One region of the Branchiibius hedensis genome, then DNA from elsewhere that is predicted to be linked to it. Evidence: predicted binding sites of a transcription regulator. Region 1 holds the regulator's gene; the other holds the start of a gene.
What was found. Region 1 encodes LexA, which represses DNA repair genes until DNA is damaged. Its sites were predicted from a motif close to TCGAACANNTGTTCGA; they were not measured.
Positions count from the first base shown of each region.

Region 2: the regulator LexA is predicted to act here: its motif matches at 2,273-2,288, upstream of DR843_RS02455 (HNH endonuclease signature motif containing protein).

Region 1 covers NZ_UESZ01000001.1:793,896-800,590, reverse strand. The annotation lists gene DR843_RS03970 (malate synthase G) at 1-1,745, shown strand, start outside; gene DR843_RS03965 (peptidoglycan-binding protein) at 1,763-2,146, opposite strand; gene lexA (transcriptional repressor LexA) at 2,467-3,207, shown strand; gene DR843_RS03955 (NAD-dependent protein deacetylase) at 3,211-4,059, opposite strand; gene DR843_RS03950 (LysR family transcriptional regulator) at 4,179-5,108, shown strand; gene DR843_RS03945 (ABC transporter substrate-binding protein) at 5,373-6,695, shown strand, end outside.
Region 2 covers NZ_UESZ01000001.1:472,662-479,356, reverse strand. The annotation lists gene hisN (histidinol-phosphatase) at 1-317, shown strand, start outside; gene gabT (4-aminobutyrate--2-oxoglutarate transaminase) at 398-1,741, shown strand; gene DR843_RS02455 (HNH endonuclease signature motif containing protein) at 2,391-3,389, shown strand; gene DR843_RS02450 (M16 family metallopeptidase) at 3,416-4,735, opposite strand; gene DR843_RS02445 (M16 family metallopeptidase) at 4,732-5,997, opposite strand; gene DR843_RS02440 (hypothetical protein) at 6,117-6,341, shown strand; gene DR843_RS02435 (NAD(P)/FAD-dependent oxidoreductase) at 6,347-6,695, opposite strand, start outside.

The sequences.
Region 1 (6,695 bases):
TGTACGGCACCGACGCCATCCCCGAGACCGACGGGGCGCAGAAAGGGTCCTCCTACAACACGGTCCGCGGCGCGAAGGTCATCGCCTTCGCCAAGGACTTCTTGGACCGCGCTGTCCCGCTGAAGGATGCCTCGTACACCGACGTCACCGCATTCGCCGTCGTCGATGGCGCATTGCAGGTCACGACCACCTCGGGCACGACCGGACTGGCTGACCCCTCGGAGTTCGCCGGGTACACCGGCGACGCGGCCGCGCCGACCTCGATTCTGTTGCGGCACAACGGCCTTCACCTGGACATCGAGATCGACCCGACATCGCCGATCGGTGCCACGGACCCGGCCGGAATCAAGGACGTCGTCGTGGAGTCCGCGATCACCACGATCATGGACTTCGAGGACTCCGTGGCTGCGGTCGACGCCGAGGACAAGGTGCTGGGCTACCGCAACTGGCTTGGCCTGAACAAGGGCGACCTCGCTGAGCGGATCGAGAAGAACGGCAAGACCTTCACCCGCGTCCTGAATCCCAACCGCGAGTACACCGCGCCCGACGGCTCCACCTTCGATCTGCACGGCCGGTCGCTGCTCTTCGTGCGCAACGTCGGGCACCTGATGACCAATGACGCGGTGCTGGACGCCGACGGCAACGAAGTGCCCGAGGGCATCCTGGACGCGCTGTTCACCTCGTTGATCGGCATCCACGGACTGTCGGCCGATGGCCTGCAGAACTCCCGGACCGGCTCGATCTACATCGTCAAGCCCAAGATGCACGGTCCGGACGAGGTCGCCTTCGCGGTTGAGTTGTTCGAGCGGGTCGAGCAGGTGCTCGGCCTCCCACCGCGGACGCTGAAGGTTGGCATCATGGATGAGGAGCGCCGTACCACGGTCAACCTCAAGGCGTGTATCAATGCCGCCGCAGACCGGGTGGTCTTCATCAACACCGGCTTCCTGGACCGGACCGGCGATGAGATCCACACCTCGATGCTCGCCGGACCGATGGTGCGCAAGGGCGAGATGAAGAGTCAGACCTGGATCACGGCGTACGAGGACTTCAACGTCGACACCGGCCTGGCAGCGGGCCTGCCGCACAAGGCGCAGATCGGCAAGGGTATGTGGGCGATGCCGGATCTGATGCACGACATGCTCCAGCAGAAGATCGCCCATCCCAAGTCCGGTGCCACGACCGCCTGGGTGCCCTCCCCCACCGCGGCGACCCTGCACGCGCTGCACTACCACCAGGTCGACGTGTTCGCCGTCCAGGAGGATCTGGCCGGGCAGACGCGGGCTACCGTCGAGGAGATTCTCACCGTTCCATTGGCGAGCGATCCCACCTGGAGCCAGCAGGAGCGGCAGGAGGAGATCGACAACAACTGCCAGTCGATCCTGGGCTACGTGGTCCGCTGGATCGACCACGGCGTCGGCTGCTCCAAGGTCCCCGACATCCACGACGTCGCACTCATGGAGGACCGTGCGACGCTGCGGATTTCTAGCCAGTTGCTGGCGAACTGGCTGCAGCACGGCGTGATCAGCGAGGACCAGGTCATCGACTCGCTCAAGCGGATGGCCGTCGTGGTGGACCAGCAGAACGCCGCGGATCGCGACTATCGGCCGATGGCGCCGGATTTCGAGACCAACATCGCGTGGTTGGCCGCTCGCGACTTGATCCTGCTCGGCGCCCAGCAGCCCTCGGGGTACACCGAACCGCTGCTGCACGCCCGGCGACGCGAGTTCAAGGCGGCGAACGCCTGACCGGACCGACTCGCAGGTCAGCGCGGGATCAGCAACGTCTGACCCGCGCTGACCTGGAGCGAGTTGAGGTCGTTGGCCAGCTGGACGCGCACGACCGCCTCCTGCACCGGCAACTGCGGCAGCGCGTGGTGCGCAACCTCAGACAGTGTCTGACCCGACTGCACGACCACCGAGCTGGGCCCCGTGGGGGCGGGGGCAACGGCGTGCGCGATGAGCATGCCGCAGGCAACGGTCACGGCCACGACAATCACGCCGATGGCCAGGTAGCCGCGCCGGGTCAGCCGCAGGTGAGCGGCGGGCCGCGCGACGCCGGTCGGCGACGCCGGCAGATCCGGAACCAGTCGAAGGTCGGGACGGCGCGCGGGACGGGCGACGGGGACGAGAACGGGGACTGCGCTCATGGCTTCCTCCTGACACGGTGCGGTTCGACCTGCGGGTGAACCAGTGACACCTGTGGAAATCGAACAGGCGTTCGATTTCACTTCGATACGATGTATAGCACGCTTGTTCGAAGACAGGCAAGGTTCGATCGTGGGTTCGTTGACCATTTCGGCACCACTGTCCCGGCGACACGCGTCGTACACATGTTTGGAACTCGTGTGCGAACGCCCTAGCCTGAATCCCACGGCCGTTGTCTTCATGGACACAGCACACCAGCGACCACCGACAACATCGCTCGCCGCGTCATTCGGCGGGTTTCGCAGATAGGGAGACGGACCTGATGGGCAAGATCCACGAGATGCCGGAGCGACGCGACGGCCGCGGGCTGACGACGCGGCAGCGCAAGGTGCTTGAAGTGATCCGCAGTTCGGTCCAGCGGCGCGGGTATCCGCCGAGTCTGCGGGAGATCGGTGAGGCGGTCGGCTTGACCAGCCCTAGTTCAGTGGCCCACCAGTTGTCCATGCTCGAGCGACTCGGCTACATCCGCCGGGACCCGAATCTGCCCCGCGCCATCGAGGTTCTTCCGCTCGATGACGCCCCGGGCAAACGGCGGCGCAAGGCGGCGGCGGACGGCGCACGGACCGCCTCAGACGACACAACAGACGGCACTGCGTACGACGAGACGGGAGTCGGCGACGAACGCCCCGCCGCGTCGTACGTCCCCGTGGTGGGCCGGATCGCTGCTGGTGGCCCGATCCTCGCCGAGCAGCTTGTCGAAGACGTCTTCCCGCTGCCCAAGCAGTTGGTCGGCGAAGGGGACTTGTTCCTGCTGAAGGTCGTCGGCGACTCCATGGTCGACGCCGCGATCTGCGACGGGGACTGGGTCGTGGTCCGTCAACAGCAGACCGCCGACAACGGTGACATCGTGGCAGCGATGCTGGACAGCGAAGCCACGGTCAAGACGTTCAAGCGCACCGCCGACAAGGTGTGGTTGCTGCCACACAACGAGCAGTACTCGCCGATCGACGGCACGGACGCGACGATCCTGGGCAAGGTGACGGCGGTCCTGCGGCGGATCTGACGCTCAGGCGTTGATCGGGTCGCCAACGGCCTTCACCAACTCGACCAGCGAAGGGCCCAACGGTGCGTCGAGTTTGGCGGTGAGTTCGGCGTCGCCGCGGGTCCAACCATGCGTGATCGCCAGCACCGGGATACCCAGGGCGGCGGCCCGCCGGACGAAGCGGTACCCGGACATCACGGCAAGTGAGGAGCCAAGAACCAGGAGGGAACGGGAGTTTTCGACGGCCTCGAAGCAGTCCTGCACCAGCGGGCGCGGCACCGACTCGCCGAACATCACCACGTCGGGTTTGAGCAGGTCCGAACCACACGCAGCGCAATGCGCGACCTTGAAGGCGCGCACCTCCTCGTCATCCAGTGCCACATCACCGTCGGGTCGCAAGGCGGCGTCGGCGGATCGGTCGAAACCCGGGTTCAGGACCTCGAAACAGGCGTCGATGAGTTCCCGCGGGAAGCGCTGACCGCAGGCCATACACACGACCCGGTCGAGGTTTCCGTGCAACTCGACGACATCGCGGGCGCCTGCTCGTTGGTGCAGGCCATCGACATTCTGGGTGATGACCGTGCCGACCAGGCCCGCGCGTTGCAGTTGGGTGACCGCTTCATGTCCGACGTTCGGTCGCGCTGCGGCGAAGCGTGGCCACCCCACGTAGGAGCGGGCCCAATACCGTTGCCGCGCCTGCGGAGTCGCCAACAACTCAGCCGCTGTCATCGGCTGGATGCGTCGTTCCCCCGCTGCCGTGCGGTAGTCCGGGATTCCGGACTCGGTCGACAGGCCCGCACCCGACAGGACGGTCACCCCGCCGGCCGCTACCGCGCTCGCAATCGCTTCCCTGGCGACGGATGGATCGGTCACCTCTCCAGTGTCACACCTCTCCCGCAGCCGTTCGCCACCACCGGAGCCGGTCATTACCGAAATCGCGAACCATCGCGATCGACATAACCAAGACTTATGAGTTGCGTTATCATGGAGCCATGATCGATGCCGCCGGCCTGCGGGTGATCCGCGCCATCTCCGAAGAAGGCAGTTTCACCGCTGCCGCCGCGTCCCTGGGCTACTCCCAGCCCGCCATCTCGCAGATGGTGCGCCGCCTCGAGGAGCGCACCGGGACGGTGCTGGTGGAGCGGCTGGGTCGCAATGTCCGATTGACCGAGGCCGGCGCCGTTCTGGCCCGGCACGCCGGTCCCGTGCTGGCTGCCCTCGAGGCGGCCGAGTCGGAGGTCGCAGCGATCGCCGGACTGCGGGCGGGGCGGGTGCGCCTGATGGCGTTCCCCTCGGCGTCCTCCACGATGGTCCCCCGCGCACTTGCCCTGGTGAAGCAGCGCTTCCCGGACATCCAGGTGACCTTTGCCGAGGCCGAGCCACCGGAATCCTTGGCCGCCCTACGGGCCGGTGAGTGCGACGTCGCCGTGGCGTTCGCCTACGAAGGCACCGATCTGGGCCGCGGTGAGGACGATATGGAGCCGTTCGAGGTCATCAAGCTCCTGGATGAGCAGGTGAAAATCGCGCTGCCCCGAGATCACCGGTTCGCCTCCGCAGCCGAAGTCAACCTGGCCGACCTGGCGGACGAACCGTGGATCGCCGGTTGCCCACGATGTCGTGGTCACCTCCTGGCGCTGGCCGCCACCGCAGGATTCAGCCCGGACGTCGCCTTCCAGACCGAGGACAACGTCGCGGTGTCCGGTCTGATCGCCGAAGGTCTGGGCGTCGCCCTGATGCCGGACCTGATCTCCCACTCCATCAGCAACCCCGGGATCGTCACCGTTCCGATCGCGCAGTCCTCCCGTCGCGCGGTCTATGCCGTCACCACCCCCGATCTGCAGCGGGTGCCCGCCGTGGCCGCCACGCTCAATGCGCTGACGGAGGCCGCCCAGTCCGTCGCCCTCGTTCCCCAGGCGGGCTGAGCACTCACCGGCTGGTGCGCACGACGCGCGGGCAGAGCAACCAAACCCGTCGTGGCGCAGGGGTATTCGCGCTACAACGGCGCACCTCAGTACTCGCCGTCGGCCACGCCCAGAGAATGTTTACACAAACTACACATGTGGATCCGTACGCGATCCAAGCCCACCCCTAAGCTCGTCTCCACTGGCAACTGCGGCGACGACGACGGGTCGCGCCCGCCGTGATGGAGAGGGTCAACCATGGGAACTCCCAGGGCAATCGGGGTTGTGGCAACCGTTGTTTTCGGGCTCACGCTCGCGGCGTGCAGCGACGGCACCGCCGGAGGCGGAAGCACGGGCGACAGCAACAACAGCGCCAGCACCCTGGTGGTTGACAACTCCTTCGACCTGAAGACCTCCGACCCGGCGCGGGCCTTCGAGCTGACCGGCAGCCTGGTCGATCACCAGATCTACCAGACCGCAATCGGATTCGACGGTGCGAGCGTCAAGAAGATCGTGCCGGTGTTGTGCACCTACAGCGTGTCTGACGACAACAAAGTCCTCACCCTGAAGATGAACGGCAAGCACGTGTTCTCCAACGGGGATCCGGTCACCGCGGACGACATCGTCTACTCCTACCAGCGGGTCCAGGGCATCGAAGGCAACCCGTCCTTCCTGCTGGACGGGGTCACCGTGAAGAAGGTTGACGACAACACCATCACGCTGACGTCGGCGAGCCCGAACCCGCAACTGCCCTACATCCTGCCCAACCCGTCCTTGGGCATCGTGGACAGCAAGATCGTCAAGCAAAACGGCGGCACGACCGACACCAATGACAAGGCCGAGGCCTACCTGAACAAGACCTCCGCAGGCTCAGGCCCGTACATGCTCTCCAGTTACGACGTGACCTCGAAGGTGGTGCTTACCGCTAACCCGCATTACACAGGCACCAAGCCGCACTACTCCCGGGTCGTCATCGAGAACGTGCAGCCCGCGACAGCGAAGGCGAACCTGCAAGCCGGTGCGGCACAGATCGCCACGTCGCTCGATCCGACCCAGGCGTCGGGGATGGACTCGGGAAAGACGAAGGTGCAGCAGGGGGAATCGACGATCACGATCTTCTCCTGGTTCAACATGAACCCGTCGGTGGGCGGCCCGGTCAGCAACGTGAAGTTCATTCAGGCGGTCCGGCACGCCATTGACTACGACGCGGTGCTCAAGGTCGCCGGCTCGGGCGCGGTACAGCCGGGCAGCTTGGTTCCGAACAGTTTCCTGGGTGCTCTCAAGTCCGACAGTGCGAATTCGTTCGACCTCAACCAGGCAAAGACCTTGCTCAAGGACTCCGGGTACTCCGGCCAGCAGATCAACATGTTGTACCCCTCGGATGTTGGCTACAACCTGGCCAACGTCGCGCAGGTGGTGCAGTCCAACCTCCAAGCAGCCGGCATCAACGTGAAGCTCAATCCCCAGCCGAGCGCAACGGCATTAACCGCTTTCCGCTCCGGTAAGCAACAGGCCGGCATCGCCTACTGGGGCGCGGACTACCCCGATCCCGCGGACTACCTGGTCTTCACCCCTGGCCAGAGTCTGGCCAAGCGTGCCCAGTGGACC
Region 2 (6,695 bases), 320 kb from region 1:
ATTCCAGCCTGCACGGCTGGGCCGAACTGGGCCGCCAGGACCACTTCGCCGACCTGCTGGACGTCTGCTGGCGCAGCCGGGCGTACGGCGATTTCTGGTCCTACATGCTGGTCGCCGAGGGGGCCGTCGACGTGGCGGCCGAGCCGGAACTGGCTGTCCACGACATGGCCGCTCTGGTGCCGATCGTGCAGGAGGCCGGCGGCCGGTTCACCGGGTTGACCGGGGTCGACGGGTGCTGGAGCGGCAACGCGGTGGCCAGCAACGGGTTGCTGCACGACGAGGTGCTGCGGACCCTGGGCACTGAGATTGCGAGCTAGTTCGAAATCGAAATGACTGCGGTGGCAGACTGTTAGTACCCCGACTCTCCGGGACCAGACTTGGCACGACAGGAGCCGCCATGAGCACGACCGTCAGCACCGAACTGCCCCAGCGCCGCGAACTGCGCACCCCGCTGCCGGGTCCGCGCTCGCAGGAACTGGCGCAGCGCCGTACCGCCGCGGTTGCGGCAGGCGTCAGCTCCACGATGCCGGTGTTCGTCGCCCGGGCCGGCGGCGGCGTCATCGAGGACGTCGACGGCAACCTGTTGATCGACCTGGGGTCCGGCATCGCGGTGACCACCGTTGGCAACAGTGACCCGCGCGTGGTGGCCGGCGTGCAGCAGCAGGTCGCGGACTTCACACACACCTGCTTCATGATCAGCCCCTACGAGGGATACGTCGCGGTGGCCGAGAAGCTGTCCGAGTTGACACCTGGCGACCACGCGAAGAAGTCCGCGCTCTTCAACTCCGGCGCCGAAGCCGTTGAGAACGCGATCAAGATCGCCCGACACGCGACCGGCCGGACCGCAGTCGTGGCCGCCGACCACGCCTACCACGGCCGCACCAACCTGACGATGGCGCTCACGGCGAAGGCGATGCCCTACAAGAAGGGGTTCGGGCCGTTCGCCTCCGACATCTACCGGGTCCCGGCGTCCTACCCGCTGCGCGACCCGGCCGGAATGACCGGCGCGGAGGCTGCGGCGCGCTCCATTGCGATCGCGGAGAAGACGGTTGGCGCCGACCAGATCGCTGCCTTCATCATCGAGCCACTGCAGGGCGAGGGCGGTTTCATCGTGCCGGCGCCTGGCTACCTGGCCGCGATGGCTACGTGGTGTCGTGACAATGGGATCGTCTTCATCGCCGATGAGGTGCAGAGCGGATTCGCCCGCACCGGAACGTGGTTCATGAGCGAGCAGGAAGGCATCGTCCCCGACCTGGTGACGACCGCCAAGGGCATCGCCGGTGGCCTACCACTGGCAGCGGTGACGGGGCGCGCGGAGTTGATGGACGCCGTACACGCCGGGGGCCTCGGTGGCACGTACGGCGGGAACCCGGTCGCGTGCGCCGCCGCTCTGGGCGCGATCGAGACCATGGCGGCCGACGGTCTGCTGGCCAAGGCGCAGCACATCGAAGAGGTGGCTTCCGCCCGGTTGCGGGAGATCCAGTCGGCCCATCCGCAGATCGGTGACATCCGCGGCCGGGGTGCCATGTTGGCGATCGAGATCGTCCAGCCGGGCGGGATCGAGCCGGATGCCGCGCTGACGGGTGCGGTCGCGAAGTTCTGCCACGAGCGCGGCGTCGTCGTGCTGACCTGCGGCACCTTCGGCAACGTGATCCGGTTGCTGCCGCCGCTGGTGATCGGCGACGACCTGCTGCTGGAGGGTCTCGGCGTGTTGGCTGAGGCGTTCGACGAACTGGCCTGAGCCGCAGCCTTTTCCACAGCTGCGGCCGACCGTCGCTGCGTACTGCGTGGTTATCCACACCGGCTGATTTCCTCCTGTCGACTGTCGGTGCTCCGCACTAGCGTTGGAGCATCCAAGTCGGGTTTCTCGTGGGGACGGGAAAGGGGGTGGGGTCGATGGGCGTCACTGGCGATGGCACTGGCACTGTCGCTGTCGCTGTCACAGAGCGGGTTTCGTGGGCGGACGGTGTCGCCGGCGTCCACGCTGCGGTGGACGCGTTGACCGCGTGCCGCGCCACCGGCACCGACCTGGGCAGCGACTCCTCGGTGACCGATGCGGAGTTGCGGGCACTGAGTGCCTCGCTGTCCCGGGCGAAAGCCCGGATCGACGCCGCCTTGATGGTGTTGGCCCGCGGGTTACACGACCGGGACACCGCCCGGGCGGTCGGTGCGACCAGCACCGGGCAACTGTTGGCGGCGGATTTCGGTGGCGACCGCCGCGAAGGCAACGCCCTGGTCCGCACCGCCGTGCACTTGTCCAACACCCCCATCGTCGAAGACGCGTTAGCTGAGGGTCGAGTGAATCGGGAACAAGCCGGGATCATCGCCAAAGCCCTCACCCACCTCCCCGTCGCCGTGGCCCGGAGGACCGGGTCCGGGCCCAAGAATCGCTGCTCGATGCGGCCCGGTTGTTGTCGATCCAGGACCTGGGCCGCGCCGCGACCCGCGCCGCCGACGCCTTCAAGACCCCGGCCGCCGCGGACGAGCACGAAGAGAACCAACTACAAACCCGGGAACGCCGCGCCGCCCGAGCGAGCAGGTTCTGGATGCGCGACAACCGCGACGGCACCCACCGCGGCGGGTTCACCGTCCCCGACACCGAAGCCGAAATGCTCCGCACCGCCGTCGAAGCGATGTCCGCGCCCCGCCGCTACCACCTAGAAGACACCGAACCAGCCGAACCGGCTGAATCAGGTGAGCCGGGTGAGTCGAGGGATGCTGGGTTGCCGTCGGACCAGGCGCACCGCCAAGGCCGCGCGTTCGCCACGATCTGCTCCCACCTGCCCGCCGATGCGCTACCCAACGCCGGCGGCATCAGCGCCGTGCTCACCGTGAACGTCGACTACGACACGATCACCAGCCAACTGGGTCCCGGCACGTTACCCTCCGGGGCCCGGATCTCCGCCAGCAAAGCACGGGAAATTGGCTGCGGGGCCGGGATCCTGCCCCAAATCCTCGGCGGCAAGTCACTGCCCCTGGACCTGGGCCAAACGCAACGGTTCTTCAACACCACCCAACGCCGCGCCCTGGCCCTGCGAGACCGAGGCTGCGCCTACCCCGGCTGCGACCGCCCACCCCCATGGTGCGAAGGCCACCACTGGCGAAACCCCTGGACACCCCACAACCCCGAGGACCCCCATGGCGGCACTGATCTGGACAACGGGTGCCTGCTATGCGCCCACCACCACCGCCTCGTGCACGACCGCAACTTCCAGATCCGCGAACGCCACGACCACCTGGAATTCCTGGTACCACCAGTGATCGGACAGAAAACCAGAACCGGGTACGGCGGCGACCTCTTCACCCCCGACAACCCACCCGGCACACTCCGATGGCAACGCAACTACCACTGGTCAGCACACACCCCACCCGACCCCGAAAGTGGCTGAGGCGTTCGACGAACTGGCCTGAGCCGTCAGTTCACGACGGTGACCGAGCCGCGACCGAGTGCCTCGACGGCGGCGGCGTGTTCAGTGGCGTCCCCCACCAGCACGATGCTGCGGGGGGTGTCGCGCCACAACGACCATGCAGCGCCCACCTCGTCAGCGGTCAGGGTCGGTAGCTGGGCCAGGTAGTCGGTGACGTAATCGGTTCCGAGACCGAACAAGGCCAGACCGGCCGCTTCGTCGGCGACCACATCGGCGGTTGCGTATCGTCCGGGTGCGGTCCGGGCGACGTAATCGGCGCCGTGACGAACCTCGTCGGCACTGAATTCCGTTGCGCCATCGAGGATTCCGAGCAGCAGATCCAGCGCGTCCGCGGTGACATCGGCGCGCACCGAGCCGGACACCAGGAAGGTTCCGTCGTCCTTGCGCGGTCGGAAGCCAGCCCGGATGCCGTAGGTGTACCCCTTCTCCTCCCGCAGCACCGCGTCGATGCGCGCCGTCGGAGCTCCCCCGAGCACGAAGCCGAGGACCGGGTACGGCGCCCAGGGGACGTTGCGCGCGGGACCCGCCTGACCGACGTACAACTCGGTCTGCACCGACCCGGGACGGTCAACGAAGACGATCCGCGCCCGGTCGGCGGCCAACTCGTCCGGTGTGGATGGCGCTGGGACGCTCGATGGCGACCACGCTCCGAACGTGCTGGTCAACGCCTCGCGTGGATCATCCAGGTCCCCGGCCAGAATCAGCGTGGCCTCCTGCGGTGACAGGTACCGATAGAAGTCGCGGCAGTGGTCCGGGGTGATCGCCCCGACCGACTCCGCGCTGCCTGCGGTCGGTCGTGAGGCGCGACTCTGCGGCGTGTAGTACGTCTTGACCCACTCCAGCGCCGCACGGCTTCCTGGGTTCGCCAGCTGGTGGTCGATCTCGGCAATGCGTTGCCGCACATGGCGATTCACTTCGTTCTCGTCGAAGGCCGGCTGGCTCAGGAACTCCGTCAGTAGTTCCCAGCCGAGGTGCAACCCGCGGGCCGTCGACTCGGTGTCCAGGGTGAGACCGTTCTGCCCGAACGACGCCCCGTAGGCGACCCCGTGTCGCTCGAGGAGTTCGGCCAGCTCGTCCGCCGAGTGGGCAGTGGTGCCCTCATCCAGGGTGCGGCTGACGATCGTCGCCACGCCTTCGACCGAGCGCGGCTCGGCCGACAACGGCACGGGTACGACGACCCGCGTCGAGATCACCTTCTGCCCCGGGCGGTGGTAGAGCAGCACCCGCAACCCGTTGGGCAGGTGGAAGCGCTCCGGGACCGGGAACGCCCACGGCTTCGGCGGGGCCACCGTCGGACGGGTACTCACGCCTTCACCTCGTAGGTCACAACCGCTCGGGATTCCGGCCGCAACCATTGCGCCGCGACCCGGGCAATGTCGGCCGACGTCACGCGCGCGACGCGGTCCAGGTAGGTGTTGATGAAGTCCGGGTCGTCGTACAGCAAGGTGTATTGGCTCAGCAGGTCAGCGCGCTCATCCTGCGCGGCCAGGGACTGCAACCACCAGCGCTCGGTGTCGGCCAGCAACACCTCCATCTCGACGTCGGTCGGTGGTCGCTGCACCAGACCCGCCAACTCCGCCACCAGGGCCGCCTCCAGCGTTTCGAGGGTGACCCCGTCGGCCGCATCGAACGTGAAGTAGCCAAGGGACACCCCGGCGGCCAGGCCCATGACCGAGCGTCCTACGTGGGTGGCTTCCTGCGTGCCGCGGACAACCCGCCGATAGAGCCGGGAGGTCGCGCCGCCGGCCAGCACGTCGAAGGCCAACTCGGCGACCAGGAAGTCGGGGTCCTCGGCGGACGGCAGCCGGAACGCGGCGTAGAGCCGGTTCTCGGGCACCTGCTCCACCCGCTGCAACCGCACCGGCGACTCCAGCGGTGCGAGCGGCGGCACCGGCCGATCAGCGACGTCCACCGGTGCCAGACCGCCGAAGTAGCGCTCCGCCGCGGCAAATCCGTCGTCCTCGCTGAGGTCGCCGACCAGGGTCAGAACCGTGTTGTTGGGTGCGTAGTGCGCCCGGAAGAAGTCGTGAACGTCCTGCAGTGAGGCCGCGTCCAGATCCGCCATCGAACCGATCGTCGGATGCTGGTAGGGGTGGCCGTCGGGGAACACCGTCGCATAGATATCGACCAGGTCGTTGCCGTAGGGCCGGTTGTCGTACCGCTGCCGCTTCTCCTCCTTGACCACGTCCCGCTGGTTGTCCAGACACTCCTGGGTCACCGCGTCCAGCAGTCCACCGTGCCGGTCGGCCTCCAGCCACAGGGCCAGCTCATAGGCGCCGGTGGGGACCGTCTCGAAGTAGTTGGTGCGGTCGAACCAGGTCGTCGCGTTCAACCGGGCGCCCTGGGCCAGGAGGGTTTCGAAGTGCTCCCCTTCGGCGACGTTGCGTGAGCCCTGGAACATCAGGTGCTCGAAGAGATGGGCGAAACCGGTGTGCCCCGGCTCCTCGTGACGGGACCCGACCCCGACCCACAGGTTCACCGAGACGGTGGGCACGGAGCGGTCGGAACTGACGACGACGCGCAGCCCGTTGGCCAGTTCACGTACGGCGATCGGATAGTCCAGCGGCATGCCGACACCTTAGGCGTGCCGCTGTGCCCCGCCACATTCAGGCGCGGTTCAGCTAGCTGCGCCATGGTGCACGCGAGCGTCACACTCCCGACGCCGTACCGCTGAAAGGAACAATTCCGATGGCTGTTTCCGTGGACCTCGCCAAAGCCCTCGACAAGGCATACGAAGACAAGACGCTCGAGGAAATCCTGGACGCCCCGGTGGACGCGCTTGCGGGGCTGACCCCCAAGCACGCCGAGGCGCTGCAGGAACTCCTGGGCATCACCTCGATCCGTGACCTGGGCTCCAACAAGTACTTCGCCACCGCCGGAGTGCTGGTAGCCCTGGCCAATCGCGCGGGCTGACGCGGTCAGGCCCCCGGGCGAGCGCCGTACGCCTGAGGTACGACGTCGTCCGGGGCGTCCGGATCGGTCAGCGGGCGCCCGTCCTCCGTCGTGGCCCGGCGCGGCAGATCCGCCGACGGGGTGAAGCTGTCCCCGAGTTTGTGGATCGCCAGGCGCCCGTAGATCTGCTGCTCGGTGCTGGTCCGCTCGCCGCGGGCTCGACCCAGGAACGACACCAGCCAGTGGAAGAACGTCGTGAACTGGCTCTTGAACCCAATGATGTAGAACAGGTGGACGGCCAGCCACATCAACCAGGCCAGGAAGCCCGACAGCCGCAGCTTGCCCACCGACGCCACCGCGCTGAACCGGGAGATG